3 regions of the Paenibacillus sp. P2(2022) genome follow, and region 2 is predicted to be linked to each of the others. Evidence: predicted binding sites of a transcription regulator. Region 2 holds the regulator's gene; each other region holds the start of a gene.
The links. Region 2 encodes LexA, which represses DNA repair genes until DNA is damaged. Its sites were predicted from a motif close to CGAACATATGTTCG; they were not measured.

Region 1 (10,628 bases), 410 kb from region 2:
GCCCCTCAGCAAGGATCATTAATACCTCTTCCGCAACACATAGGATTGCCAAAAAACCAGATTTCAGCGATTTACAGTTGGAAAAGGACTACACCTCATCCGGTGCGTATGCATCCTCCAAATTGTATACGATTTGGATCACAAGACACTGGTCAGCTGAACTAATGAGAAGGGGACTGAAAAATATAACTGCGAACGTGTTACATCCTGGTGCTGTTGCGACTAGATTTGGACAAGACAACGATAAAGGTTTTATTAATAATATAGTGTTTAAGTTGGCACTTCCATTCATGAATACGCCAGAAAAAGGAGCTGCTACAACCGTATATTTGGCCACATCACAAGAAGTAGAAAAGGTTAATGGGAAATTCTTTGGTAACATGAGGGAGGAAAAACCACGGGATCGATATTATTCTGTAGAAAACGAAATAAAAGTTTGGGATTACTGCCAAAAGGTTATTAGCCCTTATATGAATAAATAAGTACGGAGCAATAATAAGGTTTACGATGGCCCCTCTGCTTTCCTGAAGTTGAGGGGCTTTTTGTATTCATTTTCTTTCCTAATAATCAGTAATAGGGACAACTTTGTCTGTAATCAGGCTATGTTAACCATAGATCTGGAGTTTTAAACTATAAGTATCCATTAAGACAACCTTAGATGCGTTATCACGCTGTACCTAAGTGTAGGCTGTAAATAGTGTATGAAGGGGGATGAGATAGGGATACGAATACAATTCAAATACAACAATTTAGCTGATATCTGAAATATATAATATGAAAAATGAAAGGGGTATAACAAGTATGTGTAAAGTTCATGCATTGAGTGTTCCCAGTGCGAATGCACCATTTGAACGGACGATGATTGAACGGAGGGAATTGCGCCCAGATGATGTTCTAATCGATATTAAGTATAGTGGTGTATGCCACACCGATGTTCATATGGTCCATAATGATGGAGGTTACTCTCAATTCCCAATGGTTCCCGGTCATGAAATGACAGGAATTGTAGAAGCGGTTGGAACGGAAGTAACTAAGTTTGTAGTGGGTGACCGGGTTGGAGTAGGGCCTCTCGTGAACTCTTGTGGAGAGTGCGAGAATTGCCTACGTGGTGAGAATATGTTCTGTAAAAAGGGCATGGTCATGATGTATAATTCCGTAGACTACGATGGAAATATTACTTACGGTAGTTACAGTCAAAAAATTGTAGTGAAGCAAAATTACGTACTTCAGATCCCAGATAGTTTGGGCTTAGATGTTGCCAGTCCACTACTCTGTGCAGGAGCTACGGCTTACTATCCTTTGAAACATTGGGGAGTAGGTCCAGGCAAAAAAGTCGCTATCGTCGGTATTGGAGGTATCGGCCACCTAGCTATCAAATATGCCCATGCATTAGGAGCTGAAGTTACGGCCTTGAGTCAGACAATGGATAAGAAAAGCGATGCGCTAAGTTTTGGCGCCGATCATTACTATGCAACGAACGATCCTGACACATTCTCGACGCTAGCTAGTCAATTTGATGTGATTTTCAACACGACCTCTGCAAGTCTTAATTTAGATGCTTACGTATCCATGCTTAATATAAATGGTACGTTTGTTATCATCGGTGATTCCGGTAAGCCGAACCAATTTAATACGCTCAGTTTGCTTATGGGTCGTCGCAGAATTGCAGCAACGCCTGGAGGCGATCTTCTTGAAACCCAAGAAATGCTTGATTTCTCCGCAGAGCATGGTATTGTCCCTGAAATTGAGGTAATTCACACCAATCAAATCAACGAAGCTTTTGAGCGACTTATCCGAAATGATGTACGATATCGATTTGTTATTGATACATCTACCTTTTAAGTCGTATTTTCGAGGATAACTCAATAGACACAAACATCATCAAAAGCACTTATCTGAAAGACAGGACTTACAATAGAGCGGACGAATTGCTGCTCGTCCGCTTTTCTAATTTATAAATACGCTAGTAAATTAGCTCATAAGAATTTAAAAAGAGAAGAAGTGAATTTGCATTGATATCATTGGTCATAGTTGGAGCAGATCCCGGATTGGACTTTTCACTGGCTAAGACGTTTGGTAAACACGGATTTCGCTATGATTTCAAGAACATAAGAGAAACTAGACCAGTATACTGAGCAATTAACTAAACTGAGGCTCAAGGTTTTGCTGCGGATATTACTAACAAAGCACAGCTTACTAGAGCTTTTCAAGAAATTAAAAGTACATTGGGAACTATAAATGTCATGGAATTCAGTCCATACAGCGGAAATGTACCTACGACATCGTTGAAGAAAGCCTTTTTTTAATTGAATTCATATGTGTATACCAAGTTTCCGCTTTTTCAAGACAAGATAAAATGTTATACATTGGTTCTTTATTTTTGTTGACATTTAAAAGATGAAGCCCAGCCAACCAGAATTCCGTTCCGATCCTCATCCCCCACGAGCACATTAAGCTTTCTTGGCCTTTATGATCACAGAAATAATGTGATGATCCACGCTCGTACCAGATACCCAATCTTTGATGATTGATTTACATAATCCTATAAATTACCTGAATACAGAACTAATGTTTGGTATTATAATAAATAAGAATACATGTTCGTACGTATATGATCGTTTTTTTGGAGGGTGCAGCATGACTAAAACAACTGAGCGGACAATTCTTTTGGCGGATTGCCAGAGTTTTTATGCGAGTGTAGAAAAAGCTTCCTACCCAGAGTATAAAAATAAACCGCTTGCGGTAGCAGGCGATCCTGCACGCAGGTCTGGAATTATTTTAGCAGCATGTCCTATGGCCAAAAGTTTCGGGGTGTCTACAGCAGAACGGCTCGGTGAAGCCCTCAAGAAGTGTCCTGAGCTTGTGATCGTCCGTCCCCGTATGAAACACTATATCGATGTCTCTTTAGCAATTACGGATATATACAAGGAATACACCGACCTGGTAGAGGTGTTTAGTATCGATGAGCAGTTTCTGGACATTTCGGGTAGTTTTAAAATTTTTGGAGATTCTTTAACCGTTGCAAGAGAAATTCAAAAGAAGGTTCTTTTACAAACCGGGGTTTGGGTACGAATAGGAATCAGTTCCAATAAGGTTCTTGCCAAAAGCGCAACCGATATTTGGGCTAAAAAAATTAAAAGCGGTATATTCACGTTGCCCAAGACAGAATTAGAGCAGCTGCTCTGGCCACAGCCAGTTAATAAAATGTTTGGGGTAGGTTCGCGGATGTCGTCCCATTTTGAGCGGCTTGGTATGACAACCATTGGTGATATCGCTAGAACGTCTCTACCAGACCTTAAGTCTAAATTTCGCGCTCGTTTTGGAAAACAGTCGGATATACAGGCGGAGGTCATGTGGAAAACAGCCAATGGTCTAGATGAGAGTCCTGTAGCTCCGTATACCTTCAGTTCTCCACAAAAGTCGATAAGTCATATGATGACCCTACCCCAAGATTATTTGGAACCAAATGAAGTAGAGACCATCCTGCTTGAACTCTCGGAAGAAGTTTGTCGAGACAGTCGTCGTAAGGGGTGCATGGGCTCTGTCGTGACCGTTAGTTGTACATGTAGCCCATATGAGGCTCCCACCGGATTTTCCAGGCAAATGAAGCTTACAGATCCGACTAACAATACGAATAAAGTGTACAACGCAGCAAAAAAAATATTTTATAATTTTTGGAACGGTATGCCGATACGACGCTTAGGTGTCACTTTAAGTGGGTTGGTTGACGACCAAACTTATCAACTTTCCTTCTTTGAGGATCATGAGCGTATCCGCTCCTTGGAAGAAGCAACAGATAAAATTAAAGAACGCTATGGTAGCGCAGCTATCGTAAGAGCGTCCTCTTTGACCCAAGCTGGTCAGGCACTGGAGAGATCCCTAAAAATCGGGGGGCATTATAAATAAATGAAGGGATATACTGATGTAATTTAGAATTACTAGAGCAAGGTCAGATCCCACTACATATTGGTCTGAAGGGTTCTTGGGAAACAGGTAAAACTAAAAAACTGTTAATCTTTGAATTAAAGTCTAGAAAATTATTGCTGGACTTTGTTAATACTACAATGCTATTTGGTATTTTAGCTGTGTTTTATACTTTTCCTTCGGTTCGAATCCATACTCCTGTTTGTCCCAGCACTTTCCGCTGAATTTCACTTGCAATACTCAACGGATCTCCGAACAGGGAGAGACTTCCGCTCATATCCAGAAATTGTTCATCAATGCTGAAAACCTCAACCAAATCCGTATACTCATTATAGATTTCTGTTATTTTTAATGAGACATCGATATAATGCTGCATGCGCAGGCGTACAATGATAAGGTCAGGACATTTTTTACAGCTTCCCCCAGACGTACTGCAGTGGATATACCATGTTTTTTGGCCAGCGGACACGTGGCTAAAATAATGCCTGAACGAAGTGCAGGGTCACCGGCCACAACGAGCGACTTATGTTGGTATGCGGGATTATCCGTTTTTTCGACGCTGGTGTAAAAGCTTTGGCAGTCCGCTAGAAATATGGTTCTACTTCCACGCTCCTTCACAATGTTGACCTCCTCTCCTGGCATGTGATTAATCATATTCCAGAATATTCTTGAACATATACCCTTATAGTAGTATTATATGTAGAACAAGTGTTCCTAATACAAATGTATTTTTTGGAACATTACAGTTTACGGGAAACCTAGCATGGCGTATCATATTATCTTGAACAAAAACAAGTGGAAATGAATGAATATTGAGGGGAGAAAACCATTTTTATGAACCCAAAACGTCGACCATCATCTCAAAAACGCAGTAGGTGGCGCATTTTTGGCAGAGTTTTGCTGATTAATATCAAGTGGTTCTCGCTTGCGGGTGTACTTGGAGTGCTGTTTGCCGGAGGTCTTATATCCGGTTATGTGGCGGCACTGGTTCATGATGAACCTGTACGATCACGTCAATTGATATATGAAAAGGTAAATGAGAATGCTCTGACCAGTTTTGTATTTTTTAATGATCAGGTAACTCCGGTTGGAAGAATGCGCATGGAAGAGGACCGACAGCTCGTTGACTTGAAGGATGTCCCTCAGTCCATTGTGGATGCCCTCATTTCAACAGAAGATAGCCAATTTTATGAGCACCATGGTGTAGATTTAAAGGGGACGGCTCGTGCTGTCAAACAGAAACTTTTGAATGAAAACCGCCAAACTGGCGGCAGTACACTGACGCAGCAGGTAGCCCGAAGAGTTTTCCTCAGTCTGGATAAAACGGACAGCCGAAAGGTGAAGGAAATGCTGCTGGCACTACGTATGGAGCGTTTTATGGGCAAAGACAAAATATTAACGGCTTACTTAAATAAAATGCCTTTTGGTAATGGTTCCGCTGGTTACAATTTGTATGGAATCAAGTCTGCTTCGTTAGGAATTTTTAATGTAAGTGATCTACATAAGCTTCATATTGCTCAAGCGGCTTATTTGGCAGGTCTTCCACAGCTGCCATCTGTTTATTCCGCTTTTGATGGTAAAGGGAATTTTGATGAAGAAGGTTTCAACAAAGCGATGGAGCGCCAACGTGTTGTGTTGGGAAGAATGCTGGAAACAGGCAAGCTCACACTGTCCGAATATAATGATGCGCTTCAATTTGATGTGAGAGCGACTCTTGCACCCCATCGCGAAAAAAGCTATAACACATTCCCTTATTTGATGCTGGAAACAGAGCGGGAGGCCGCACAGCTGTTAGCACTCCAGCAAAATCCGAATCTCACAGCAGCCGAGATTTCTAAGCCTGAGCATGCTGAACTTCTTCAAAATACGCGAGAAGAGTTGCAACGGTCCGGCTATCGAATTTATACAACGATAAATAAAAAAATTTATAGCAATATGCGACAGATTGCAGCTAATCCACAAAATTTTTCTCCATACAGTAAGAAGAAGGGACTAGAACAGATTGCGGCAATCATGATTGATCATAAAACAGGGGCTATCCTCGGTATGATCGAGGGCCGGGATTTTAATACCGAGCAAATGAACTATGCAACTCAAATGACACGTCAGCCCGGTTCTGCCATGAAGCCTATTGCTGCTTACTTACCTGCTTTGGAGAAGGGCTACACTCAGCCCGCGGGTCTTATTGATGATTCACAAATCATATTGAAAGACGGACGAAAGGGTTATCATATTCCTAAAAATTATAACAGAAGGTATGAGGGGCTTATGACAGCCCGTGAAGCACTCAATCGGTCAATTAACATCCCTGCACTGAGGCTGTTTTTATATGAAGTTAAAATTCCAAACGCTTGGAATTTTGTGCGTTCTCTTGGAATTACGACGATTCAGCCGCAGGATGAACATGCTCAAACAGGAGTTCTAGGTGGACTTAGTAAGGGGGTATCTGTCGAGGAACTGACCGCAGCATATGGAACAATTCCCAATATGGGCGTGTATAATGCCCCTCACTTGATCAGTAAAATTACAGATGCCAACGGTAAGATTGTATATGAATTTAAACCACAGACGAAACGTGTATATTCGCAGCAAACCGCATTTTTGATGACGGATATGCTCAGAACCGTTATATCAGACCCAAGAGGAACTGGCAAACGTCTGCAAAAAGCTTTTAAGAGCTACGGTACCATTGATATTGCGGGTAAAACGGGTACGACACAGAACTTTGGTGATGTGTGGTTTATGGGATACACACCTGACGTTACGCTAGGCGTATGGGCTGGTTATCGTCAACAGGTTAATACATTATCTCAAGAAGGTCACACCAGAGCACAGTCGGTGTGGGCGTTGATCATGAATGAGGCGGTCAAGGACCAGCCTGAGCTTTTTAAGAATAAGCATTTTATACAGCCGGAAGGCGTTGTGAAAGTTACGGTATCTAGTCTTACAGGTAAGCTGCCAGGGCGCTATTCCCGCCAATCAGGTCACCTCGTGACTGACTGGTTTAACCAAAAGTACGTGCCGACCGAAGTCGGAAGAGAACAGCTTCCACGTTCTGCTAGACCAGTAGTTCCGTCCAAACCAGATATCAAGAAAGAAGATGTCCCTGAGATCAAGGTACCAGCAACAGATCAAGAGGAGGTTCCACCAGAGGAAACAGTTCCTTCTGTTCCTGACACAGACGCAGAGATCGAACCGCCTGATGAGAATAACGATGTGCCATCAACAGATACTTCGCAACCTTCTATTGAAAACGTGCCGGAGACACCTTCTGAATCAGAGAACCAGAGTGGTGCTCCAAAAACTCAGCCTGATGAGGTTATCGATCCTGAACCAACGACTGATCAATCCAACAACTAAGCAACATGGACGATCTAGTTTAGAACACCGTTTCCAACAATATTGACAGTGACCTGCGGATGAAAACGGACACGGGGATACTCCTCATTCCAACGCTATTCCATTACAATGGCTACCTTGAATGGGAAGTTGGATAGTCAGGCTCCGGTACATCTGTCGGACAGAATTCTCGGTGCCTGAATAAACTTCATTGGTACTTTACCTTCATTGGTTTGAGATTCATCTACAACTTCTAGTGTTTGCTGGAGTAGGCCCTTAGGAGTAAGATCATAAATCGATGCATTTGCCAATCTGGCATCCTTTAAGCTGTCCTGATCCCAGCAGCCTGTTGTAATTATGAGTAGAGCCAGCATTTTATGCGGCTCTGCTCTTTTTTCATATTTTAGATTTCTCCTTTTTGAAAATACGAGCCAAATTATTTGCATGTAACCAATGGGCTTTAAAATTTTCTCTTTGTTCAGGCAAGTAGGCAAGGCGAAATTATAAGGGGTCATAGTCTTGGGTCAGATCAATTCCCAGGTAGTATCCGAGTTTACGCCGAACCTCACTGCGGGCAAAGGATGAAAGCATGAAAAATCGTCTTTGGTAACCGCGGCATACATACAAAACCTCTACGCCTTCATGATTTCGGATTTCGCTGTATATTTTCACTCCCTGTCTTTTCATTCGTGCTTTTGTGTCTGCTAATTGAACAGTTACGCGCTGTTGTACTCCAGTCAGGCTACGAATATACAAATCGGGCATTTTTAGAGGAGAGATATTCATAATACGAATGTCTCGCTCCAGCACATCCAGTACAAGTGTTAGAAGTACACACATTTTGATCAGTCCTGCGTCTTCTTCAGAAGGCAGAGGAGCTTTATGCTTGTTAGCAAGTACCTTTTTGTTTGTCATAAATATCTCCTTTACGCGGAGTGAAAGTACAATATATAATAAGTATATAGAACATACGTTCTGGATATACCTCATCATAGGGATTTTTCTGTTGCCAAAGCAATCATCAATTATTGGAAAAGTGTCAGGAAGTCCTAATTCCATGTGCCATTGTGGTAAAGATTCTTTCGTATATGACCGATGACAGTCAAACAAAATTTGTGTTAAGCTAATGGATAAAAAACTTACATAGAAGGGATAGCGTTCTGATAGCGGTCGTTTTCTACTTTTAACTTAAGAAAGTCGAGAAAGAAGGTTTACATATTGTCACGTTCGTTATATGTAGCTTTATTATTGTTGAGCCTTATTTGGGGCGGTTCTTTTATGTTTATTAAGGTGTTATTGCTACATCAAGTAGGACCGTGGACCATTGTATTTCTGCGATCCAGTTTTGGTCTTATTTTTATCATCTTATTAATGCTTCTTATACGCAAGCCGTTTAAAATCAAAAGCATTCCGTGGAAATCGGTTATTCTGGTAGCATGTGTCAACATGGTTTTACCATGGACATTGATTGGTTTTAGTGAGACCAGAATAGCTAGCAGCATGGCTTCTGTATTGAATGCCACCACGCCAATATGGACTATGTTGGTGGGTCTTGTCTTCTTCGGAGCTATATTTCATCGCCTGCAGTGGTTAGGAATGGGGCTCGCTTTTATAGGAATTATTATTTTATTGGGTATTAATCCTGCCTCTATTATTTCTGTTGATCCGGTAGGTTTTGGATGTATGCTGCTTGCGACTCTCTGCTACGGATTTGGAACACAGCTCTCCAAACGTTTTCTCTCCAATCTTTCCATGTATCAGGCTACCTTTGCGACACTGTTTGGTGCGGCAGCAGGGGGTGGTATTATGATGGTAATTGTAGAGAGACCAGATTTGTCGATCGTTTCTGTTCCAGGAGTATTAGGTTCCCTAATAGGACTAGGAGTTTTGGGTTCAGGGGTAGCATATATCTTGTTCAACTATATGATTTTGCGGGGGAGTGCGGAATTCGCTTCTTCGGTAACGTATTTTGTACCAGTGAGTGCCATCGTATGGGGCTTTTTACTTCTGAATGAGCATATCGGCTGGAACGTGCTGACCGGTCTGGTTCTTATACTCGGGGGCGTATTTATGGCCAATCAGCGCAGAACAGCCAAACTAAGGGTAATAACTCCAAGTGAAAATAAAACACACTCAGGTCATTGAGTGTGTACTCGCCAAACCTTTGGTATAATGCGTCAACTCGCACATACAATAAAGCATGCTCACACATAAAATAAAATATGGTGCAGCAAAAAAGCAAGCTGTTTAGCAGGTGACAAGGTGTGGTATAATAAATTATAGAATTATATGCACCACAGAAATGTCGGAGTTTTATTCCACAAAAGAAAGGATCAGGATACCATGTGTCCCCGAAGGATACTTCCCCAAAGGACGATTTGGAAACGATTTGATCTGTCTTATACTTAGCTTTTCCGCGGAGTAACGTCAAGTTGCGAAAGCCAACTCTGCGGAAGAGGGGATTGTACATGCGAAGGACCAAGTCCTCCAGGCACATCTTACCAGGTTGCTTCCGTAAGAGTGGGTTCATCCACATCAAACTTACGAGAAACCGAGGGAGCCTGTATGAGGAAAACTTACGAATCTATCGTGAACAATGGAGCACTGAGACAGATTGCTGTCATGTTGCTCGGAACATGCATTTTAGCTTTTACGTACTATCACATTAACGCCCAGAATCATTTGTCAGAGGGCGGATTTGCAGGCTTAGCTCTGCTGGGGCATTATGCGTTTGGCATATCTCCAGCATGGAGTATGCTGTTGCTTGATGTTCCTGTCATATTGCTGGCATGGGTACTGAAGGGCAAAAGATTTATGATGCTAGCATTAATCGGAGCCGTCGCCTTTTCACTGTTTTATGCAGGATTTGAGAAATACTCGACTCTGGTTATAGATCTGCATGGAAATCTGCTGATAGCAGCTCTACTTTGTGGGGTGCTCACAGGTTTAGGAGCCGGAATCGTACTGCGATTCGGTGGAGCAACCGGGGGCGATGATATTTTGTCTCTGCTGGTGAGCGAGTGGCGCGGATGGAAAATCGGCAACGTGTTTATTGTCAGTGACATCATCGTGCTAGGATTATCGCTGTTGTATCTGCCTGTAAAGGAAACAATGTTTACTATACTGGCTGTGTGGCTTGCCGGAAAAATAATTACATGGACGACCACGTTCCAATTGCACCGACCTGTGAAAAAGGTACTGCCAGCGGCTAATCCCGCTAAAAAGGTAGTTGCCAAAACAGTGCGGGTCGTCCACAGCCTTCGTCAATAAGGAAAGGGTGTTACGTCAGGAGAGAAATCTTCTTACGTAACACCCTTTCGCTGTATTCAGCTTCATCTCCCTCTTCTTTGATCGCTCGGCAATTC
Region 2 (10,628 bases):
AAGCTTCTCCGTATTTACAATTGCATAATCCAGTCCCGCTTTGGTGCATTCGTACAAATAGACAGAATTGAGCACTTCACGACCCGCTTCCGGTAAACCAAAGGATACGTTACTGATGCCCAATATGGTATGAACCCCGGGAAGTGCTTCTTTAATGATACGTATGCCCTCAATCGTTTCCTTAGCCGAACCGATATATTGCTCATCCCCTGTTCCTACTGGGAATACGAGCGTATCAAAAATTATATCCTCCGCTGCCAAACCGTAACGGTTCACCAACAGATCATAAGAACGCTTAGCTACCTCGAGCTTATCCTCACGCCCAATTGCCTGTCCACGTTCATCAATCGTTCCGACAACAACAGCAGCGCCGTATTTATGAATAATAGGAGCCATTTTCTCAAATTTCTCTTCACCATCCTCCAAATTAATGGAGTTAATAATTGCCTTACCTTGCGAATATTGAAGTGCTTTATCGATAACTTTAATATCCGTGGTATCAATCACCAATGGTACTTTCACCTTGTTTACAACCAGTTTCAAGAACGCTTCCATATCTATCATTTCATCACGGTCCGGATCTTGCACACAAATATCAATGACATGTGCTCCGCTTTTTACCTGAGCGCGGGCAATTTCAGACGCCTCTTCATATTTGCCTTCCACGATCAAACGCTTGAATTTCCGGGAACCCAGAACATTCGTTCGCTCACCAACCATATACGGACGATTATCCTGTTCAATATACACAGGCTCAATGCCTGATACGGCAGGAGGATGATGACCTACGAGCTGACGAGGCTCAAACTGCGCCATACTTTCACTCATTACTCTTATATGCTCTGGAGTAGTACCGCAACAGCCTCCCGCAATATTCAACCAGCCTTTTTCAGCGAAAGCAGCCATTTTACGAGCTAATGAATCCGGCGATTCATGGTATTGACCATTTTCATCGGGCAAGCCCGCATTTGGATAACAGCTAATAGCTGCAGAGGACATTTCAGACAAAGAACGAATATGATCACGCATAAACTCTGGACCTGTAGCACAATTCAGTCCAATCGAGATTGGATGTAAATGTTCGAGTGATATGCAGAAGGATTCGATGTTTTGTCCGGCCAACGTTGTTCCCATCGGCTCAATCGTGCCAGAAATCATTAATGGAAGCTCAATTTCTGTCTGCTCAAAAGCCTGACGAATTCCAATGCTACCTGCCTTAACGTTAAGCGTATCCTGTGAGGTCTCCAACAGAAGAACATCTACCCCACCTTCAATAAGCGCCAAAGCCTGCTCCTGATAGCTTTCAATCAGCTCTACAAATGTAACACCGCCTGTGACAGACAAGGTTTTTGTAGTTGGACCCATAGCTCCTACAACAAAACGAGGCTTGTCCGCAGTGCTGTACTTATCCACCGCGTTACGCGCCAGTTTGGCCGCCACCAGATTAATTTCACGGGCACGTTCTGGTATATCGTAATCCGCCAAAACGACGGATGTCGCTCCAAATGTATTCGTTTCAATCAGGTCTGCTCCGGCCTCCAAGTATGCTTCATGAATCCCTTGAATGACATCCGGTCTTGTTAAGACCAACATCTCGTTGCAGCCTTCTAACTCTTCCCCACCAAAATCAGCGGCAGAAAGGTCTTCCTGCTGAATCATAGTGCCCATAGCCCCATCAAGAAGGAGTATTCTTCGTTGTAACGCATCCTGCAAGCTAACTTTATCCAAAATTTCTTCACCCCCGCAAAACGTTAAATCCTAGTTTAGCAGAAACCGTATCATTTAGATAGATTGAAGTAAAAACATACGTTTTATGCAGGCTATTCTTCTTTACAAACGACTTAGCTGATCTATTTTTGTAGTATGCATCGTTATAGACGAACGTCTTTAAACTGTATCGTATTACTATAGTCGTTCCCACATAAATGCTTCAGCCTGTATTGTACAACTGGTTAAGACATGGTATTCTTTATACAACATTAATCCAAGTGGAAAAGAGGGATTTGTGCATGGCAGAAATTTTTATACGCAATACGAATGAGCGAATTAGCGGTGAAGAGCGAGTACGTGAATTTTTGGAGAGCTACCAGGTATTGTATGAACACTGGGATGCTTCCAAGCTGCCAGGGGAGCTGCAAGAAAACTTTACTTTGACAGATGATCAAAAAGCCGCTGTTCTTAAAACATTTGAACCTGAAATCAAAGATTTAGCCGCACGTCGCGGATATAAAATCTGGGACGTCATCACTTTATCTGAAGCAACGCCGAATTTGGAGGAGCTGCTGGTCAAATTCGAGCAAATTCACACCCATACCGAGGATGAAATCCGCGCCATTGTTGCTGGTAAAGGGATTTTTATCATTAAAGGCTCTGAAGAGATCGGCTATTTTAATGTAGAGCTTTCACCAGGCGACGTTATTTCTGTTCCTGAAAATACACCGCACTTCTTCACTTTAATGGAAGATCAAAAGATCGTCGCAGTCCGCTTGTTCATCGAAGAAAATGGATGGATTGCTGAACCGTTCGAAGATCCAACATTCACTACAGCATAATTACGATGTATTGTGTCAATAAGAAAACTCCCTCTGCTCTGTAGCATATCGAGCGAAGGGAGTTTTCTTTATACTTGTTTAGAAGACTGTAGATTATTTACTTTAAAGATTGAATAATTCCATGCAACTCAGACAAATGCTTGATTTGGAACTTCGGCTTGATCTCTGTAGTATTGGTTTTATCGTTCCGATTCAACCACACCGAATGTACACCAGCTGACAAAGCCCCTTGAATATCAGTCGTCAGCTTATCTCCTACCATTAAAGCTTGTCCAGGTTCAATTCCTAGAAGTCCCAAAGCATGCTGGAATATAGAAGGATCAGGCTTGCCCCGACCAAAAGAACCTGAAATGACAACATGATCAAAAAAAGGAGCCAATTGAGGAACTCCATCCAGCTTCTCCTGTTGTAGATCAGGGGAACCATTTGTCAGCAATAGCAGCTTGTATTGTCCCTTCAATTGATCCAGAATTTCAAACGTTTCTTCATATACATGTGGACGTGCACGTCTTTCCGAAGCAAATTGGGCAGCCAACTTTTCCGCCAACTCCTCATTATCTATCCCCAGTTGCTGAAGCCCTCTGCGCCATGATTCCTTACGATAAACAGGAGCCAACTGTTCCAATTGGCGGAATTCAGGTTGCTCACCTGCTGTAAAATTCGCCCACAGTCCTTCAAACGGATTAATGCCAATCATTTGAGTAAAACTAAAGGTTTCATAGGATTCATACAAAGCGCGCGCTTCCTTGCGTACGGCTTCTTCCAGCGTTTTCGGATCAGCGCCTGTTTCTCGGGAGCCTGTTTGACATGCTGCATCAAATGCCTCTTCTACACTACGTTCATCCCACAGAAGGGTATCATCAAGATCAAACATTATCGCCTGAATCGTCATACGAATTATCCACTCTCTTTCCACTGTATATGTAAGCTTGTCTGTTTGGTCACGAATCAGATCATTATGTGTGCCCATATTAAGCAAGTGGCCGCACCATGTTATATGAAAAATAACATCATACGGCCTTACTTACAGAGCTACAGGCTAAATCGGTTATTTCTTATCTACCTGTATCTGATTGGATAGTGCAAATTTTTCAAGGCGCTCTGCGATGGCATTTGTATCATAGCGTCCCAGTGATTTTGTGAAAATAAAATTACCGCCCTTCCCTTTTCTTTCAACGGTAACGTAACCCTTTTCAATTTTGATGGCTTTCATGTCCCCTGCCGTCATCGGCCGTTCTCTGCCACCTTTTAACATATAAAGGGTATCTTTTCCCACTTTTAAATAAGGACGGCGAATGAAGAAGATAACAGCCAGCATCAAGTACAAGCCAAATACCAGCCAATCCATTCCCCGCATGCCGGTCTTAGTCAAAAAGTAACTCATAAGCATGTACAATACAGCAAGACCAGCCAGCATGATTGGCACAGTAATATTACGGCCACGGAAAATGTCCATTGCTGAACCTGCGCCGTTAATGGTTTGAATGCCTTGTTTCTTGCGCGTTTTATTTAAATGCGCTGTGTTTTTACGTACTTTTCTTTCAAATGATCGGGCCATCTCTCAATTCCCTTCCCAATAAATATTACATTAAAACAATTGCCTTAAAGCTGATCTATATAGATACCAAGAAAGATACCTAATAACAAAAGGCAAATGATGCAGGCTTTAGCAACATTAATGCTTCAGCCCGCCATTTCCCTTCGACGTATCATCGTCCACAAATTCAATGGTTTCAAGTTGCTGCCGAAAATTACGGCGAATGTTGCCCAAATAAATTTCCCGAAGGTTGGCGCGCTCCGTGGTTTCCTCTTCCGTCAATCCTTCGGCTTTTGCTTTGCGCGCTAATTCATTAATGCGCTGTACCAAACTGTCTATATCCAAATTGTGTCCCCTCCATAAAAGCAAAGATATAATACACTTTGACATGTAGAAAAGAGCTTGTCAAGGCTCCCTCATTGCGCTCCTTGACAAGCTCTATAGTCTTATAGATCAGAAGGGTGGGAGCTTAAGTACCTGACCTGCCTGCACCCCCCGATCCTCCAAATCGTTAATACGTACAATTCCTTCAATATATACCCGTGTATCCATTCGTTTCGGTTTATGATTCACGGCAATCTTCCATAACGTATCTCCAGGTTGTACAGTCAGCTTAATCATTTCTTCATTGGAAACTGGAGGTGCTGCAAAAACCGTAAGTACACCTGCCCCTGCAACCCAAACGATAATTACTAGAATAAGAAGCTTGAGTAAAAGAGTATTGGTAAGAGCCTGTAACAAACGTACCTTACCCTCTTTTCGGGTCTCCTGTAAATTCTCTAAATTCATCGGAAAAATACTTTGATAAGTGCTATATTTCATAATTGGCCGCGTCCTCCAAACGTTTGTTCTTATGTTTTTCACAATATAACACGAACGTTTGTTTTGTTCAATAGAAAAGAGAACAAAAGTTCGTGAATATTTTTAGGGATTATTTAGAACTTATGTTTGTACGAACGGAGGTTCTATGCTATAATTTTCCCAAACGTTACTAAATGGGGTTGATACGGTATGTCTAAGATTTCGAGCCGCCAGCAGGCCATTCTTGAATTTATCCGCAATGAAGTGCGTCTAAAGGGATACCCCCCTTCTGTGCGCGAAATAGGCGAGGCAGTCGGATTGGCCTCCAGTTCTACGGTTCACGGTCATTTGGATCGTTTGGAGAAAAAAGGACTCATTCGCCGCGATCCTACGAAACCACGGGCTATTGAATTACTCGGTCAAGACGAATCGGATAACAGCAACTTGATTAATTACTCCATTAGTCGTGTTCCCGTCGTCGGCAAAGTAACCGCTGGTCTTCCTATTACGGCGACAGAAAATATTGAAGATTACTTTCCTCTTCCCCAACACTTTGTTGGTGAGGATAAAATATTCATGTTATCTGTTGTAGGCGAAAGCATGATTGAAGCTGGTATTGCTAACGGAGACTATGTAATCGTACGTCAGCAGCAGACTGCTGATAACGGAGACATTGTAGTAGCTATGACAGATGAAGACGAGGCTACAGTTAAAACCTTTTACAAAGAAAAAGATCATATCCGGCTTCAACCTGAAAATCCAGCCTTTGAGCCACTTCGACTGACACACGTCAGCATATTGGGCAAGGTTGTTGGACTCTTCCGGGACTTCCACTGATTTATCGTGCTTTCTTCCCCGTTATACTACCACGAATATAAAACCGGCCGCCTAGGCGAGCCGGTTTTATATTTTTGTTATATTTACTATGTATGTGTCTCCAACTATTCTTTCCTTTTCAGCAACCTATATTGTCTCTACTATTATATCCGCCCCATATCCGAGATAGTTCCACTCTGATCTTAAACTGTTTACTTTTATTAGCTAAACAAATGGAAATTTGACACATATGAACCTACGGTGGCCTTCCTCTATAACGTAAAGTTGGGAAGGCGAACGCAGGCTAGCATGAGCTTTTTTTGTTAAACATTTAGGAACATAGGTACTAGCTTCTTTTTGTCTTTAGTAGATTTATGCTGATACATTACTAGCACAATTGACATATGTATATAGCAGACCTAAAGCAAAGGAGTTATGCAGATGATCAGAAATAGAGTTAAAACGTATAAGCATCGCATCGGGAAAAACAGATATCTGGTCGTTAAAGTCTTTCAAGCCGCAGCTGCTAAAACAGGAAGCGGAAATGCACTCGCAACTAACGCATTAAATATCAAAATTTCCAAGCGTAAGCATAAACATCATTAAGATTTAACCGTACCTTCATTTCTTTGAAGGGAGGTGATATTATGAGCAGAAGACACAGCAACCGTGAATTGAGAAGAAGAAGATTAAACATCCGTTCCAACCAAAGAGCCAATGCGCGTGCAAGAGGTAACGCACTGGCTGTTAATCTGTTTAGCGTGAATGATGGACAACGCAGACGTTAATAATTATTTTCAAGCAAAAAGCAGGAAGAATTCTTCCTGCTTTTTTTGTGTTAAATAATACACCAAACTACCAATCCCGCCAGTTATAGCTTCCTCAAACTTGTATCCGATTTTCATAACTTAAACATTTCTAGCTGTAAAACCATTCATTAGCTTAACATTGCTGCAATGGATTTGCTCTATTATTTAATTTAATACTTTTTTATAAGGTCCCACTTGCCCGCTTTTCTTTATAAATTTTATAAACAAGGCTCGAACAACAGGACCCATAACCAATAATTGTAATGGATAGGCCACAACAAAGTTCTTTATAAAAATTTCTAAATAGGCTTCAAATAATGAATGATCGCCAATACCCTGACTTAGAATTGAAGTTAATAAACCGTAGAAAGACATAGAACAGGCCATTCCGAACACCATACATGTTGAAATCGTGATAATTAAAAATATTTTTTTGGATTTATCAAAAGGTAGACTTAAAGCAACTTTTTTTGCTACAGGACCCACGATATATAAATCTAAAATGAGCGCTATAATAAATCCAATTAGAAATTCAACAGCAATGGTAATCAAGCTAATTTTTCCAATCAATCCGTTAATCAAAAGATTATAGAAGGTCATAATAACGACCATTCCAAAACACATAATAACCCCAAAGTAAAAGCTTTCCTTTTTAGTTGTTGGCATTTAATTCAACCTTTCATTTTTGGATGTGATTATTTTAGCTGCAACCAAATTTTCATGTAAGTGAACTTTTTATGAACATATCGTAACAAACAAAGACAAGTAAGGAATATTCTTTGAACTATGTACAAAATCATTACACATTTATAACATTAAGTACAAATAATAAAAAATATCTCTATTACTTTGTATGGCTCAAATGGAGATTATGCTACCGCTACACTCAATGAAAGTTTTGAAGGCCCTACCCGTTGGCTTAGGGATGGCGGTTCTCCAGATTTCGAAACACTTTTCCCTTCTTAAGAGCACCACTTTCAACAATTTTCTAAAAGACTCTGTCAATAGTTGATGATGTCTTATTTTATATTGAAAAATCCCCACTACCTTAGCTGGTCGGCGGGGATTTCGCTTATTTATAGTATTTACTTATACTACACATTCTAATATTTGATTATAGCTGATCCTGCTTTAACCCACTCTTTGGATTCTAGTTGAATCCATCCATATACAGGTGAGTCAGAGTTGATTTTTTGTTTTATCAGTGAAAGGTTTTCATAGTTGCTGGAACTGTAAAGCGACCCTGTCTTTGGCGCAACTTTTACTGTCAGAATATTTTTTATATTTGGTTCTTCATCAGTACTAGTCCAGACTAATCGATTGTAATAATTAGTGTTAAACGGGTTTTCTAAACCACTAATCGAAAATTTCACTCTTTTCCCGACAATAGATACATCTGTATATGCTGTGTCATCTTTAAAAATTACTAATTGAGATGAAACTAATTCCTGATTTAAAGAGTTTGTATAGGTGTCATGGGTGACGCTTGCTACATCTGCCGAGGCTGATAGCGGGGACAAAACTGAAAATAAGAGAGCAATTGTGGAGAAACATAAAGTAGTTTTCCTTCCTAATTTCATACTCATTATTTTCATCCTTTCCTTCCTATTTATCATCATCCATAAACATACTGCTTATTGATTGTCAAAGTAAGGGGAGCTTTGTCTGACATAAAAAATACACATTCGGGTAGATTTCATTATCCACTTCTACTCTATATCCAAGCTGCTTATGAAAAAATAAAAGCCGATATCTTAAAGTGACGATATTGTTTGCAAGTGTTTACATGCGGGTCACTTCTTAAGGTTGTGTTCCGTGGCGATGGAGTCCATTAAATTGCCTAAGCATTTGGTTAAAATTATGAAGCTCAGCATCTTCCCAGTCCGAAATTCGTTCATAGAAAACGGACTCTTTCTCCTTAAGCGCATCAATTAATTTTTGCTGTCCATGCTCAGTAAGAGATAATACAATTCCTCGTCCATCACTTCGGGAGGCCTCTCTGTTCAAATACCCCAAAGACTCAAGCTGTTTGACAAGACGACTCACTGAACTTCGATCCATCGCAGTTGATTCCGCTAAAGTGGCGGCATTTGTTGGGCCATAAGAATACAGCCAACGAACAATATGGAAGGCGGCAGGTTGTAAGGAGGAGTCAAATTTCGCAGCAGCTCTGACATTCAGGGCGTGTGAAGCGCTGATAAGTGCGTTAAGCTGCTCGCCCAACTCAATCTCCAATTTCTCCCTTGGTTCATTTTTAACTTCATTATATTTCATCTTCAATCACCTTTCTCTCGTTAAAAAAACCACAAGTCGAATTTGATTGACATATATCAACCAAATTATTATAGTGGACATATGTCAACCAAATGTACTAACTCACCGAATTGGCTACTCCAATAAAATTGTAACACATGAAGGAGAAATGACGAATGTCTAAAAATACTACCGTTGTCATAACAGGTGCCACCAGTGGTCTTGGACAACTAGTCGCAGTTGAATTGGGAAAACGCGGCTGCTTTGACCTTGTTTTGACTGCCAGGAGTAGGGAACGTGCTGAAGCTACAAGAAAACAGATTGAGCTGGTTAGCCCATCAGCGAAGGTTGACTTTTTTTATGGAGATTTATCGGTACTGAAGGATGTTAAACGAATCGGGGATGAGATAGCCGCCGCATACTCTAATATTGATGTGCTGTTAAACAATGCGGGTATCCATGCTTTTGAGCAACGCGTCACTCCCGAGGGGTTTCCTGAAATGGTTGCCATAAATTATTTATCGCCGTGGCTGTTAACATATACACTAAAACCGTGCCTGCAGAACGTAGGCAAGGCCAGAGTTGTCAATGTTGCCTCCGAAGCTTCACGCCGCCATGGAGTTTTGAAGCTCCCCGAGGATTTAACGGATACAACTGCCTTTACCGCTTGTGGCTCATCGCCCATCTATGGAAAGACCAAATTATTGAATATTATGTTCACTGCTGAACTGGCAAGACGATGGTCGGATACGGGAATCAGCGTAAATGCACTAAATCCAGGATTCAATGTTACCGGATTGGGACGAGAACTTTGGTTTGCCCCTCTATTAGAACGATTGTTGAAAATCCTTCATCTTGGAGATCCGCGAAGAGGAGCAGATATCATCACCCGATTAATTGTAGATCCGGAATATCATAAAAAAACAGGTGGATACTTTAACGTCGGAACTGGGAAATCTATTCAACCAGTCTCACCTGGAGGAGATCCCAAGATGCAGCAAAAACTGTGGAAGGTCACAGAGGATTTGCTGGAACAGAAGGGATTCCTTCCATAAGAAATGATTGATGAAGGGATAAGACGGCAATGAATGAAGCAATAATCATCAATAATGCCAACCCCGCACTACATACAAGCATATCTTCAATCATTTGCTAAATCAATGAACGGAATGAGTCACCAAAAAGCAGCAGCGAACCCATTCAGCTTTGTGATTTCGTTCTTTATAACGTTGATAGCCCACGCGTTATCAGTCACACTGATAAGTTCGTAAATTGGTACACATGAAAATAAGCCTCAGCTTAATCTGAGGCTCAGTGTTCCATACAGTACCTATTTACACTCCAGGCGGCGTAACACGATCTTTTGGGTCACGGCCCCAGCTTCACTATGATTACGGTATGCCTTGTGTCACTCTTGTCGCTTCATACAATATATTAATTTCTCTATAGTAATCTATTGTTTGTCGTCTATTCTCCCGTATGCTTCTGCAGTTTCATCACCAGTAATAACTACGTAAAAATAACCTCCACTAGGTACGTCGACATAATCAGTAAATGTTCTCCCGCTCATAAAAGTATCAAAACTATATGTACCGATTGGGCCATACCTAGATGTGCCGTCAACAGAATACATAAACATTATTGTAGCTTTACCTAGACCAGTATAACCACCACGCAATCTAACTTTTCCACCATTTGTATGAATACTGTCACTTTGGGCGTAGGTTTCGTTTTTCCACTTAGTTGTGGTTACGTAGCTGGAAGCTGAAACGCTTGTAGCAAACATTAGAAAAGCAGCAATCATGACTAGCAACATCGGTTTGAACTTCTTCATTGAGTATCCCCTCTCAGAATATTGGT
Region 3 (10,628 bases), 750 kb from region 2:
TCAGTCACTGCATAGCTCATCCACAGGCTTTTACCAGCAGAGGTCAGGGCTGTATAAGCGAGAAACCGTTCGTCCAACAGACGTCTTGTCATATCTGGCGCCAGCTCTACGCCTTGTTCGTTTAATGCTGTACGTTCCTGCTCATTGAGCACCCCATCCTCATGGAACACAGCCGGCATTACTCCTTCGTTCACCCCTAGCACAAAGGCATGTTGAATGCCGGATACACGTGTACGGTCCGTATTTCCGACCAGCACCTGATCCAGAGCCGGTGGAACAAGCCCCATACGGAACTCAGCTAATCCCGTTTCCAGCACTCCCGCAAACAAAGCAGTATCCAGTCTCTCATCACCCATCATTTCGACGATTTGATCAAGCAGTTCAAGCACCGCATCCCATACCTGACGGTGCTCCTTCGCCTGCTCGGGATTTCCAGCTTCTTCTGCCTGATGAATGAAGGCGTCCAGCTTGTGACCGATTTCTGCATCCTCCAGCAACAGATATACGGCTTCGCTCTTCTCAAGCGCCGTTCGTGCCTTACCTATACGCTTCTCAAACGCATGCAAAGGCGTCACAATCACATCTCGGCACAACTCCATCAAATCCAGCGTTTCATCCCGTTGACGGTTCCGTTCCTGTTCCTCCAGCTCCAGCGACAAACTGGGCACAGCCTGCCATGCCCGGCCATCTGTCCAACGGCTACCTTGTATGCCGCAGGCCAGCACATAGTTTTCCAGACGGTCCATCTGCTCGCGGCTCACTCGACCGTCCAGCGGCAATAGAAGGTCTGTTTTGACCGCACGAAATACATCCTCGTATCGCCAGCGTCGCTGCACGATATCCAGTGAAGCCCGAATCAATTCCACCAAGGGATGATGAAGTATACTTCTCCGCTGATCCAAAAATACCGGAACTTCATATTGCTTGAATATCGGTTCCACCCACGGCTCATAATCTTCAATATGACGCACAAACAGAGCCATCTCCCGATAACGCGCGCCCTCTTCGCGGGCCAGGCGGCGCATTTCGCGTACGGCTCCTTCCAGCTCGGCGCGGCGATTTGCCGCAGCATACAGTTTTATGCCCTCCGGTTGTGTATCTGTCCATTGTTCTCGCAGTTGCTGTAGCCGCAACCGTTGTTCCTGATTCCGCAGCCCTGTGCGATGTTCGAAATAAGCCTCCAAATACGCCAACGCTGGACGTTCTTTAAACCTAGGCATTGGATCGGGGCGTAATAACTGTGTCTGCGTTTCAATCATCAGCTCCTCTGCCATTCCTTTAAGCTTGACGTAGGTAGCCGCTGAAGGATGAAACAAATCCAGCTCATGCGGAAGCTGTCCACTTTCGTAGCTGCGGTTACAGGTCAGCGCCACTGTCAACGAAGAGGCGTGCAGCATAAGCTGCTCCACCACCTTGTATTCATGTGGTGTAAACCTCCGGTAGCCATCCATCCAAATGTCTGCTCCGCGCACGAGGGAAGACTGTGCAATCTGTTCTGTCAGCATGCGAAGCGTATCTTCACCATCGATATATTTAAGCGTCAGCTCCCGTTCAAAATCCTCATAGATTAGACTGATATCCTTGAGCTTGCCTCTTAATATCGGAGTGGACTCCCCCGCAGCATGCATTCTATCCAGTTGCTCCGGTACAGACCGAGCATCATTTCCGTACTGCTTTAGCTCTGTGAACAACGTATTCAACCGATCCACAAAACCGAGTTGGTCTCCCGAATCTTTAAATAAACTCAGTTCATCCTTGCGACGACGAATAATTTTATATAAAAGCATCTTCTTGCCTTCTTCTGTTACAGGCACCAGTGCTGAACCCCCTGTTTCCTGCATGACTAAATAGGCAAGACGATGGAATCCCATCACTTGGGCGCGCACCGACCCCTGAATACCGTTTCCGACTTCGGTGAGCAACGCATGCTCTGAAGCAAATGACGATTGCTCAGGCACAAGTAACAGCATAGGCTTACCTAGCGGCTCCTCGCGTAACATAGAGGTCATTTCATTACGGATTAACGTGCTTTTACCACTACCAGAGCGGCCAATCAATAAGCGGACCGACATGATGCCGCCTCCTTTCTAACCAACAACATTCTATTAAACAGTATAGCATATCAGGCAAAGGAGAAAAGAACGTACGTTTGCCATGTTGTAGCAATTGGGCTCTTCTCAAAAACAAACAGTCCCGCAGGATGGCTTGGTGCAAGCCTTCTCTACAGGACTGATTTATACTAAAAATGAGTTTGTTTTCACCTATTTATCTTTATCGCCTAATAGTAGTTTAACTTTGACAAGGGTATGAAATCTACAGCTGTGTCCGGCTGCGCACCTCAAAGATGGCAAATTTCAAATAATGACCTTCCTCCACACCTAAAATTTGGGGATGGTCCTTCCCTGCCGCTCTCCAATCTACCAGTCGGAGGATTTTGCCAGCATCTGCAGCCGCTTCCTTAATCGTGTCCAAAAACAGCTCCGGCCGCATATGGAACGAACAACTCGCTGTTACCAAATAACCGCCCTCATTGACGAGCTTCATTCCGTGAAGGTTGATATCTTTATATCCACGTGTAGCTCCTTTGACAGCACTCTTCGTTTTGGCAAAAGCCGGCGGATCCAGAATAACTACGTCAAAGGTACGTCCGCCACCCGCAGTCAGCGGCTTAGATGTATCTCCTTTGCCGCCCGCTCGCGCGGTGCGTTCCTCTACACCTTTAACCTGATTACGTAAATATTGAAAAGCATCGTCGACGACAAACTCGACGCGATCCTCAAAACCGTTCAGCTTCACATTATCCCGAGCACTTTCAATCGCATGTTCAGAAATATCCAGACAAGTTACTTTTTTCGCACCATGTTTACACGCATTGAGCGTAAAGCTACCTGTATGTGAAAAACATTCCAATACAGTTGCACCGTCCCAGAATGGGAATTCAACAACCTTACCACTTTTATTCACAGGCTTTATGACCGTTGTGCCGTCATCCCCTGGGTTTGCAGCTACTTCTTGCAACGTAATTCCGCTACGCGCTCCCCAACCTGTCATCAACGGCGCGATGGCCGCACGATTTTCACGCTGGTCAAAGAAATACCCCGTCTTTTGTCCCTCTTCGATATCGACCTTGATTTGTAAGCCATTTTCCGTCACCACCACATGGCGCGGGCAATCGCCGTACAAAGGACCCTTCGTCTGTTCCAACCCTTCCAGCTCACGGATGGATACATCACTACGCTCATATATACCAACTGGTCCCATTACTTCAACAAGTGCATCTCTGATTTCTTCCCTGCGCCGATCCATGCCAAGCGTTAACAGCTGAACGACCAATACATCACCAAAACGGTCTACAATCAGCCCAGGCAAAAAATCAGCCTCGCCGTACACCAAACGATAAGCGTTTCCTCCGGTCACAAAGCGTTCACGGTGCTCCAAGCAATTGCGGAAACGTTGGGCAAAGAAGCTTTGGTCCATCACTTCTAGCGGCTCATAGGACATCACACGCACTGTAATTTGTGAAGCAGGATTATAGTAACCTGTCGCCAAATAACGCCCCTGATGGTTCAGGATGCTGACCAAATCACCGGCTTCTGGATCACCCTCAATCTTGGCTATTTCATTTTTAAACACCCAAGGGTGTGCTTGCTCCAGCCTTTTTTTACGGCTACGCTCTAATATTACTGAAGGCAAAATCCTTCACTCCTATTCTTGGATTACTCAAAGTGTTAAAACATTTTGTTCGATAGGGGCGCGGCTCCGCCGATTCATTTGGTCTTACGATCGCTGGCGCTTCTCCAGCTTCAAATGAACCGCTTCGCTACTGCCCGCCTGTATGTCGACGTCACGCTTTAAAAGCTTGTGAAGATACTACAAAATGTTCGTTCCATAAAAAACTGCTCGGCCATGCTTGTCATGGCTGTCCTAGGTAGATCATAGGCTGTTACATAAGTATTCTCATTTTCGCCTAGAAAAGGGGGGGCTAAAGCCGTGTTTATACATGTTATATTGCCGCTGTGCGGTGGGCTGCTTATTTTTTTAGGTGGAATGAAGCTGATGGAAGCTGCCCTCCGGCATTTGGCCGGCCCCTTCCTTACTCGCTGGCTAAACCGGGCTACGGTTTCCCCTTGGCGGGGTATGTTGTTTAGCTCAGGCATTACCGCCCTACTGCAAAGCAGCACCGCCGTAACGGTGCTGACGATCGGACTGGTCAATGCCGGGCTGTTGACCTACGGCCGCACGCTCGGCATCATTCTTGGTACCAATATTGGTACCTGCCTGACGACCGAGCTGATGGGCCTCCAGCTCGGCAAGCTGGCTGCTCCACTGCTATGTGGATCACTGCTATGCTGGGGCACTGCTGTTCTGCGGGGGGAAACGGTCACTGGCCGTCAGTATGCAGCTGCCGGAGCTTCAGCCACCTCCAATGGGCTTAGCCGCCCACAGGCTGTACAATTTATCAGCCTCGTCTTCGCCGGATTTTCGCTGATTCTCGCAGGTATCCGCGTGATGCAAGCCGTTGGCCCCTGGATTGAGCAGGCCGGACTATTCCGCTGGTTTCTTGATCATGCTGCAGCCAACATGTGGTGGGCCTTCGCTGCTGGAGCCTGCCTAACCGCGCTGGTTCACAGCAGCGCAGCTGTCATTGGTATGGCGATTAGCCTGGCTGCTGCGGGTGCCTTGCCAGTTGATGTAGGAATCGCCATCGTCATCGGCTCCAATGTGGGCACCTGCGTGACTGCCCTGATTGCCGCTGTTGGCGGCAGCGTGTCTGGCAAATTTGTGGCCTGGTCCCACGTGCTGCTGAACGTAGGCGGGGCATTGCTCTTTATGCCGTTAATCCCCGGGCTGGATATGGCCGCTTCTTGGATATCTACTGAGCCCGGAGCCCAGGTAGCGCATGCCCAAACCCTGTTTAACGTCATCAGTTCTCTGCTTGCCTTGCCCCTCTGCTATTTACCTGCATGGACTCGTATAGAGGAGCAAGTGTCTTCCCATAGGGTTAAACGTTAATTCCTAGCATAGACAGCGCCTTGCTCAGAATGACATCATTGTTGTCATATCCACCCTGACGCTGGAGACGCCATGCTTCTTCGGGCGTATGCCACGCGACGCCTTTGATTTCTTCTATCTGTGCCTGCAAATTCCCATCCAGTGCCTCTACGAGATAATAATGAACTTCCTTGTCCACTTCCCCATATTCAGGGTGCTGGTACGTATAAGCAATCATATCCACATGCTGAATAATCCGCCCGTTCAGCCCTGTTTCCTCACGAATTTCACGTAGAGCAGTTTGTTCGATTGTTTCACCTGGCTCCATTTTGCCTTTAGCCAGAGATGTCTTGCCATATCGGTCGGTGATCAGCTGAATTTCAAGCTGCTCCCCCTGTTTGCGAAACACTACGCCACCTGCGGAAATTTCCTTTTTTGCTGCCATCCTGTAATCTCCTTTCCTTGCGCAACAAGGATTCCGTCCTTTCTGTAGGGAAAGGCGAAATCCTTGTTGGCCATCGCTATTGCCTGTTCAGGCTCTTTTTATTTTACAAAGCTGTTTGCAGCCCGTTCTCCAATACGCGGACCAATTGGCCTTCACTTTCATTAACGCCCGCCTTCGTCAGCTTCACGCGGCACACCTTGCCAACCAGATCCTTATTACCTTCAAACACCAGTTGAATGTAATTGTCACTATAACCATAAAGTATACCGCTATCTTCCGTCCCTTTAGGGGCTACTTCAGGAATAACCTCCAGCACCTGACCAACAAACTTTTCAGCATATGCCAGCTGCATTTGCTCTGACAATGCAATCAGGTCACGCACACGCGCATTTTTCACGTCCTCGTCCACCTGATCCTCCATACGTGCCGCAGGCGTGCCAGTACGCTTGGAATACGGAAACACGTGCATTTCCGAGAAGCCGATTTTTTTCATCAGCTCATAGCCATTACGGAACATTTCGTCCGTTTCTCCAGGGAAGCCGACAATTACGTCTGTTGTAATTGCTACATCTGGCATCGCTTTACGAATCATGAGCATTTTGTTATAAAACTCTTCTGTCGTGTACTTGCGGCGCATCCGTTTCAGCACGGTATCGTCCCCTGCTTGAAGCGGTATGTGGAAATGGCGAACCAGCTTATTGGAGCGTTTCAGTACATCCAGCATTTTTTCATCAATCTGACTGGCTTCAATCGAGCTGATACGGATACGTTCCAGCCCTTCCACTTTCTCCAGATCCCACAGCAGATCGGACAGGTCATAATTATCCATATCGTCGCCATAACCACCAGTATGGATACCCGTGAGTACGATTTCCTTGTAGCCTGCGTGCACCAGTTGACGCGCCTGTGTAATAATGCTCGCGGCATCACGGCTGCGGGATAAGCCCCGCGACCACGGGATAATGCAGAAGGTACAGAAGTTATTGCAGCCATCCTGAATTTTTAGAAACGCACGGGTATGATGAGCAAAATCAGGCACATCCATTTCCTCAAACACACGGGTCTTCATTATATTACGCACAGCGTTTACAGGTTGACGCGACTCTTGGATCTCCTTCACAAACGGAATAATCTTATCTCGATCCTGCGTACCAATAACAAGATCAACACCTGGAATATCCATAATTTCGGCCGGAGAAGTTTGAGCGTAACAGCCCGTCACTGCCACAATGGCATCTGGATTTCGGCGAATCGCACGACGAATGATCTGACGGCTCTTCTTATCACCGGTATTCGTAACCGTACATGTATTAATTAAATAGACATCAGCAGTCTGCTCGTCAAAATCCACCTGCTCATAACCTTCTTTTTTGAACAGCTGCCAGATCGCTTCTGTATCATAAAAGTTTACTTTACAACCTAATGTGTAAAATGCCACTGATGGCATATTAAACCCCTCCCATTTCTCCTGTCTCATATAAAATGCATGCCAATGCAACCATACCTGCGGTTTCCGCACGTAAAATACGTCTTCCCAGTCCTGTAGACTGTGCCCCGGCCTGCTCAGCCTCTAGGCTTTCCGCTTCAGTAAAGCCGCCTTCCGGGCCCACCACCACCAGCACACGCGGCTTGTCTGTGGACACCCATTGTCCTGCGAAAGGCTGGATTACATCCCGTAGCTGCCGCCCCTGCTCTTTTTCATAACAATAACATATCAAATCATACCCAGCAAAAGAAGCCAGAAGTTCTTTCCACGTCAGGGGTGCGCTAATTTCCGGAATCCGATTGCGATGGCTTTGCTCAGCCGCTTCCTTCACAATCTTGCGCCAACGCTCCAGTCGCTTGCCTTCCTTTTTGGCATCATACTGTACGACCGTACGCTCGGATAAAAACGGTACGAACCCGGTGGCTCCGATTTCCGTACATTTTTGCATCACCGTCTCCATCTTGTCCCCTTTAGGAAGACTCTGCGCGATGGTGATCTGAACATGCGGTTCAGAGGTCATCTCCAGCGGTTCGATAATCGTCGCCTTCACATGGTCCTGCTCAATCGTATCCAATGCAGCTAGCGCTTCCCTGGATACCCCGTCACTGACTATAATTTTGTCACCACTACGGCCTCGCATGACTTTGGCGATATGTCGTGCGTCCTCACCCGTAACAATTGCGTGATCTTCTAGAAATTGCTCTGCCGGAATAAAATAACGCTGCATTCTCTCACACCTATTCTAAAAATAACTATTATCCACTAACGTTCCGTACAAAATCCGATGAAATCACCAAGCACCATCATATCATCTTTTGCGCCTGTATGACCAGTCTGTTCCCTTTTCCGTTTATGTTATACCAATTCTCGTAAAAAAAAGGAGCCCTTAGGCTCCAAACAATCCGGTAATGTAAAAAGAGAACTGTAAAAACTGTATATAAATCATCTGAGACAGCGTGTAAAGAGGTTCAATCGTTACAGCTCGTACTTGCGGAATTACCAGTATAAGCAGAAAAATAAAGATCGACCATTGCTCAAAGTGCTGAAGCTTGCGGCGCACAGGAGTCGGAGCCACGTCCTCCACAATCCGGTAGCCATCGAGTGGAGGCAGTGGGATCAGATTAAAGATAAACAAAAACAAATTTAAATTGATTAGCGCATTGATAAACAAATAGATTGCCTGAGCCACCCGCTGGTTCTCCATTCCCGGCAATACTTGAAAATGAAGAAGCACAGCATAGATCAGTGTAGTCACAAATGCAAGCAGCAGATTGCTCAGCGGACCAGCAGCCGATACAATAATGCCCATAAGGCGCGGGCGGCTAAAATTGTCACGATTGACCGGGACTGGCTTGGCCCAACCAAAGCCTCCGATCAACAGTAACAGCGTACCCAGCAGATCAATATGCACTGCCGGATTTAAAGTCACGCGCCCCAGTAGCTTGGCCGTAGGGTCGCCAAATTTATTGGCATAATACGCATGCGCAAATTCATGCACCGTAAACGATATGATCACAGCCAACAAGTAAAATGGAAGGACATTTAAATTTACACGAAAAATACTTTGTAAAAAATCCATGCTTACCTCTTTCTCGCCACAAACGCCAGCCAATCTTCATCCCGGTTGATTTCGGTAATCTCAAAGCCAGCAGCTTTCAATGCGGTTTCGACAGCCTCTTCTTTGTTCTTCCAAATTCCTGATGCAATATAAATACCGCCTGGCTGTAGGGCATTATATACATCATCAATGAACAACAAAATGATCTCGGCTAAAATATTAGCTACCACCAGCTTGACTGGCAGTTGAATACCCAGCGTTGGATCGCTTGCATTAAGCACGGAGAGCAAATCGCTTTCTTTAATGGTGATGCGCTCCTCCAGTTCGTTCAAACGCGTATTTTCACGCGCACTGGATACCGCTACCGGGTCAAGATCCAAGGCAAGTACATGCTTTGCTCCCAGCTTTACAGCTCCAATCGCTAAGATACCAGAGCCCGTACCAACATCAATCACTTCTTCTCCACCCTGAATCACGGATTCCAGCGTTCTCAGACAAAGGGACGTCGTCGGATGTGTTCCAGTGCCGAAGGCCATACCCGGATCAAGCTCAATAATTTTTTCATCTTCACTCGCAGGCTCATACTCTTCCCAAGTCGGTTTGATGGTCAAACGATCCGATACACGTAAAGGCTTAAAATATTGCTTCCAGGCATTAGCCCAGTCATCCTCGTGGACCGTTTTCAGCTCATACCGAACCTCGCCAGGGTCAATATCAAAAGTTCTCAATTGTTCAACCCGCGGCTCAATTTGTGCACGCACGCTGTCCATGTCTACTTCTTCGGCAAAATAGCCCTTGATGATCGCTTGTCCTTCAGGGATGTCGTTCAAAGGACGATCGTACCATTGTCCATAAGACGTGTCCCGGGGCTTATTAAGCGAACCGGATTCTTCAATGGAAACCCCTCCCGCACCTGCTTCGTGCAGAAAATTCGAAATCATTTCGATGGCTTCTTCACTTGTATGTATTGTAATTTCATTCCACAACATGGTTTACATTTCCTCCTCATTTCACATGCATACATTACATTGTACTATATACTCGCATAGGAGTTCAAAAAAGCCAGTATGACAAAGACAATATTAGATTATAATGCTAGTTATTGTTACGGCTATCATCTGGTATAAATCTACTAATGAATAGCACAAAGGAGAAACATAAATAAGACGGGCTATCCCACAAATCACCTTTTTAGGTGGGATACCCGCCTTATTGTATTCTACTCGTTGTCGTTTATGATCCGTTGCTGACGGCGGTCAGCTACTTCACTACGTCGGATCGCTTCCAGATCCTCAGCATCTGCCTGCTCTGCCGAGAACTCAACATCTTCGTTTTTGGCAGATTGCATGCGTTTGATTTTCTCGGTTTTGGTCAGCACTTTATCGAACCGTTTGTTTTTAGACATCGGTCATTGCTCCTTCCAAACTTGTCACAGCATTCCACCCGCTTGTTCCACAATCGACATCGCCTGATGATGGATGGATTCATCTACCACCGCAGTCAACAAAATATCGCGGCCTGTCGGTCCACCTTGTCCTCCATCACTCATGCCACTGGCAGCAGGATCAGCCGCAGCCAGTATCGCTGGAGAAGCATCTGTAAAATCCACGCCCTGTGTGAGTGAGGACAAGCTGCTAATCTGTCCTGAAAACACAGGCAGTCCGGCGTTGCCTGTAGACTGCCGCGGATACCGGCTAAAACGATCTATCGACATATCCGTTACCCGAAGAGCTTCCAGTTTTCTCGCGGCTCCCTGTGCTTCCTCAGGACTTTTGAAATACGCCAAAATATTTTTTTCGCCCATCCCAAAATCTCCCTGTGTAGTATTGAGCGCAACTCGTGTTTGAGAACATAGATCGTTACGCTTTGTTATATCCTGCTCATTGGCAAGACTTTATATTCTCCACGAAAGCTTAACGGATACAGACATTGCATTGTCATGAACAGCAGGACAAGACGGTGAACTAAAGTTTGTGAAGAACATAACTTTTACGGACGTAAAGTAGCAGCCGGAGCTTCACCTGACATGGCTACTCCTGTCTCCCAGGCTGCGTGAATAACAGCATCCCGTACCTTTTGCACCACCTTTGGATTAAAAACATCCGGTATGATATAAGTTTCACTTAGCTCCTCAGGGCAAATTGCAT

Region 1: MMB75_RS03545 (YhjD family protein) is a predicted target of LexA. The motif match lies at 8,227-8,240, and genes of this name have one in related genera.
Region 3: addB (helicase-exonuclease AddAB subunit AddB) is a predicted target of LexA. The motif match lies at 2,139-2,152, and genes of this name have one in related genera.

Annotation. Positions count from the first base shown of each region.
Region 1 covers NZ_JAKWFI010000001.1:838,798-849,425, forward strand. The annotation lists gene MMB75_RS03520 (SDR family NAD(P)-dependent oxidoreductase) at 1-482, shown strand, start outside; gene MMB75_RS03525 (NAD(P)-dependent alcohol dehydrogenase) at 802-1,842, shown strand; gene MMB75_RS03530 (DNA polymerase IV) at 2,638-3,906, shown strand; partial or broken gene MMB75_RS03535 (Y-family DNA polymerase) at 4,109-4,566, opposite strand; gene MMB75_RS03540 (transglycosylase domain-containing protein) at 4,759-7,284, shown strand; gene MMB75_RS03545 (YhjD family protein) at 7,765-8,178, opposite strand; gene MMB75_RS03550 (DMT family transporter) at 8,482-9,408, shown strand; gene MMB75_RS03555 (YitT family protein) at 9,829-10,533, shown strand.
Region 2 covers NZ_JAKWFI010000001.1:1,245,073-1,255,700, reverse strand. The annotation lists gene metH (methionine synthase) at 1-1,728, opposite strand, end outside; gene MMB75_RS05710 (cupin domain-containing protein) at 2,010-2,552, shown strand; gene MMB75_RS05705 (HAD family hydrolase) at 2,650-3,444, opposite strand; gene MMB75_RS05700 (hypothetical protein) at 3,601-4,110, opposite strand; gene MMB75_RS05695 (DUF896 domain-containing protein) at 4,228-4,434, opposite strand; gene MMB75_RS05690 (LysM peptidoglycan-binding domain-containing protein) at 4,543-4,911, opposite strand; gene lexA (transcriptional repressor LexA) at 5,101-5,727, shown strand; gene MMB75_RS05680 (hypothetical protein) at 6,148-6,312, shown strand; gene MMB75_RS05675 (hypothetical protein) at 6,354-6,494, shown strand; gene MMB75_RS05670 (DUF2798 domain-containing protein) at 6,681-7,181, opposite strand; gene MMB75_RS05665 (hypothetical protein) at 7,619-8,101, opposite strand; gene MMB75_RS05660 (MarR family winged helix-turn-helix transcriptional regulator) at 8,316-8,789, opposite strand; gene MMB75_RS05655 (SDR family NAD(P)-dependent oxidoreductase) at 8,945-9,823, shown strand; gene MMB75_RS05650 (hypothetical protein) at 10,222-10,602, opposite strand.
Region 3 covers NZ_JAKWFI010000001.1:495,142-505,769, reverse strand. The annotation lists gene addB (helicase-exonuclease AddAB subunit AddB) at 1-2,072, opposite strand, end outside; gene MMB75_RS02220 (class I SAM-dependent rRNA methyltransferase) at 2,314-3,693, opposite strand; gene MMB75_RS02215 (Na/Pi cotransporter family protein) at 3,991-5,013, shown strand; gene MMB75_RS02210 (NUDIX hydrolase) at 5,003-5,437, opposite strand; gene mtaB (tRNA (N(6)-L-threonylcarbamoyladenosine(37)-C(2))-methylthiotransferase MtaB) at 5,541-6,884, opposite strand; gene MMB75_RS02200 (16S rRNA (uracil(1498)-N(3))-methyltransferase) at 6,886-7,650, opposite strand; gene MMB75_RS02195 (site-2 protease family protein) at 7,810-8,502, opposite strand; gene prmA (50S ribosomal protein L11 methyltransferase) at 8,505-9,470, opposite strand; gene MMB75_RS02185 (YfhD family protein) at 9,701-9,886, opposite strand; gene MMB75_RS02180 (hypothetical protein) at 9,911-10,285, opposite strand; gene MMB75_RS02175 (NAD(P)-dependent malic enzyme) at 10,471-10,628, opposite strand, start outside.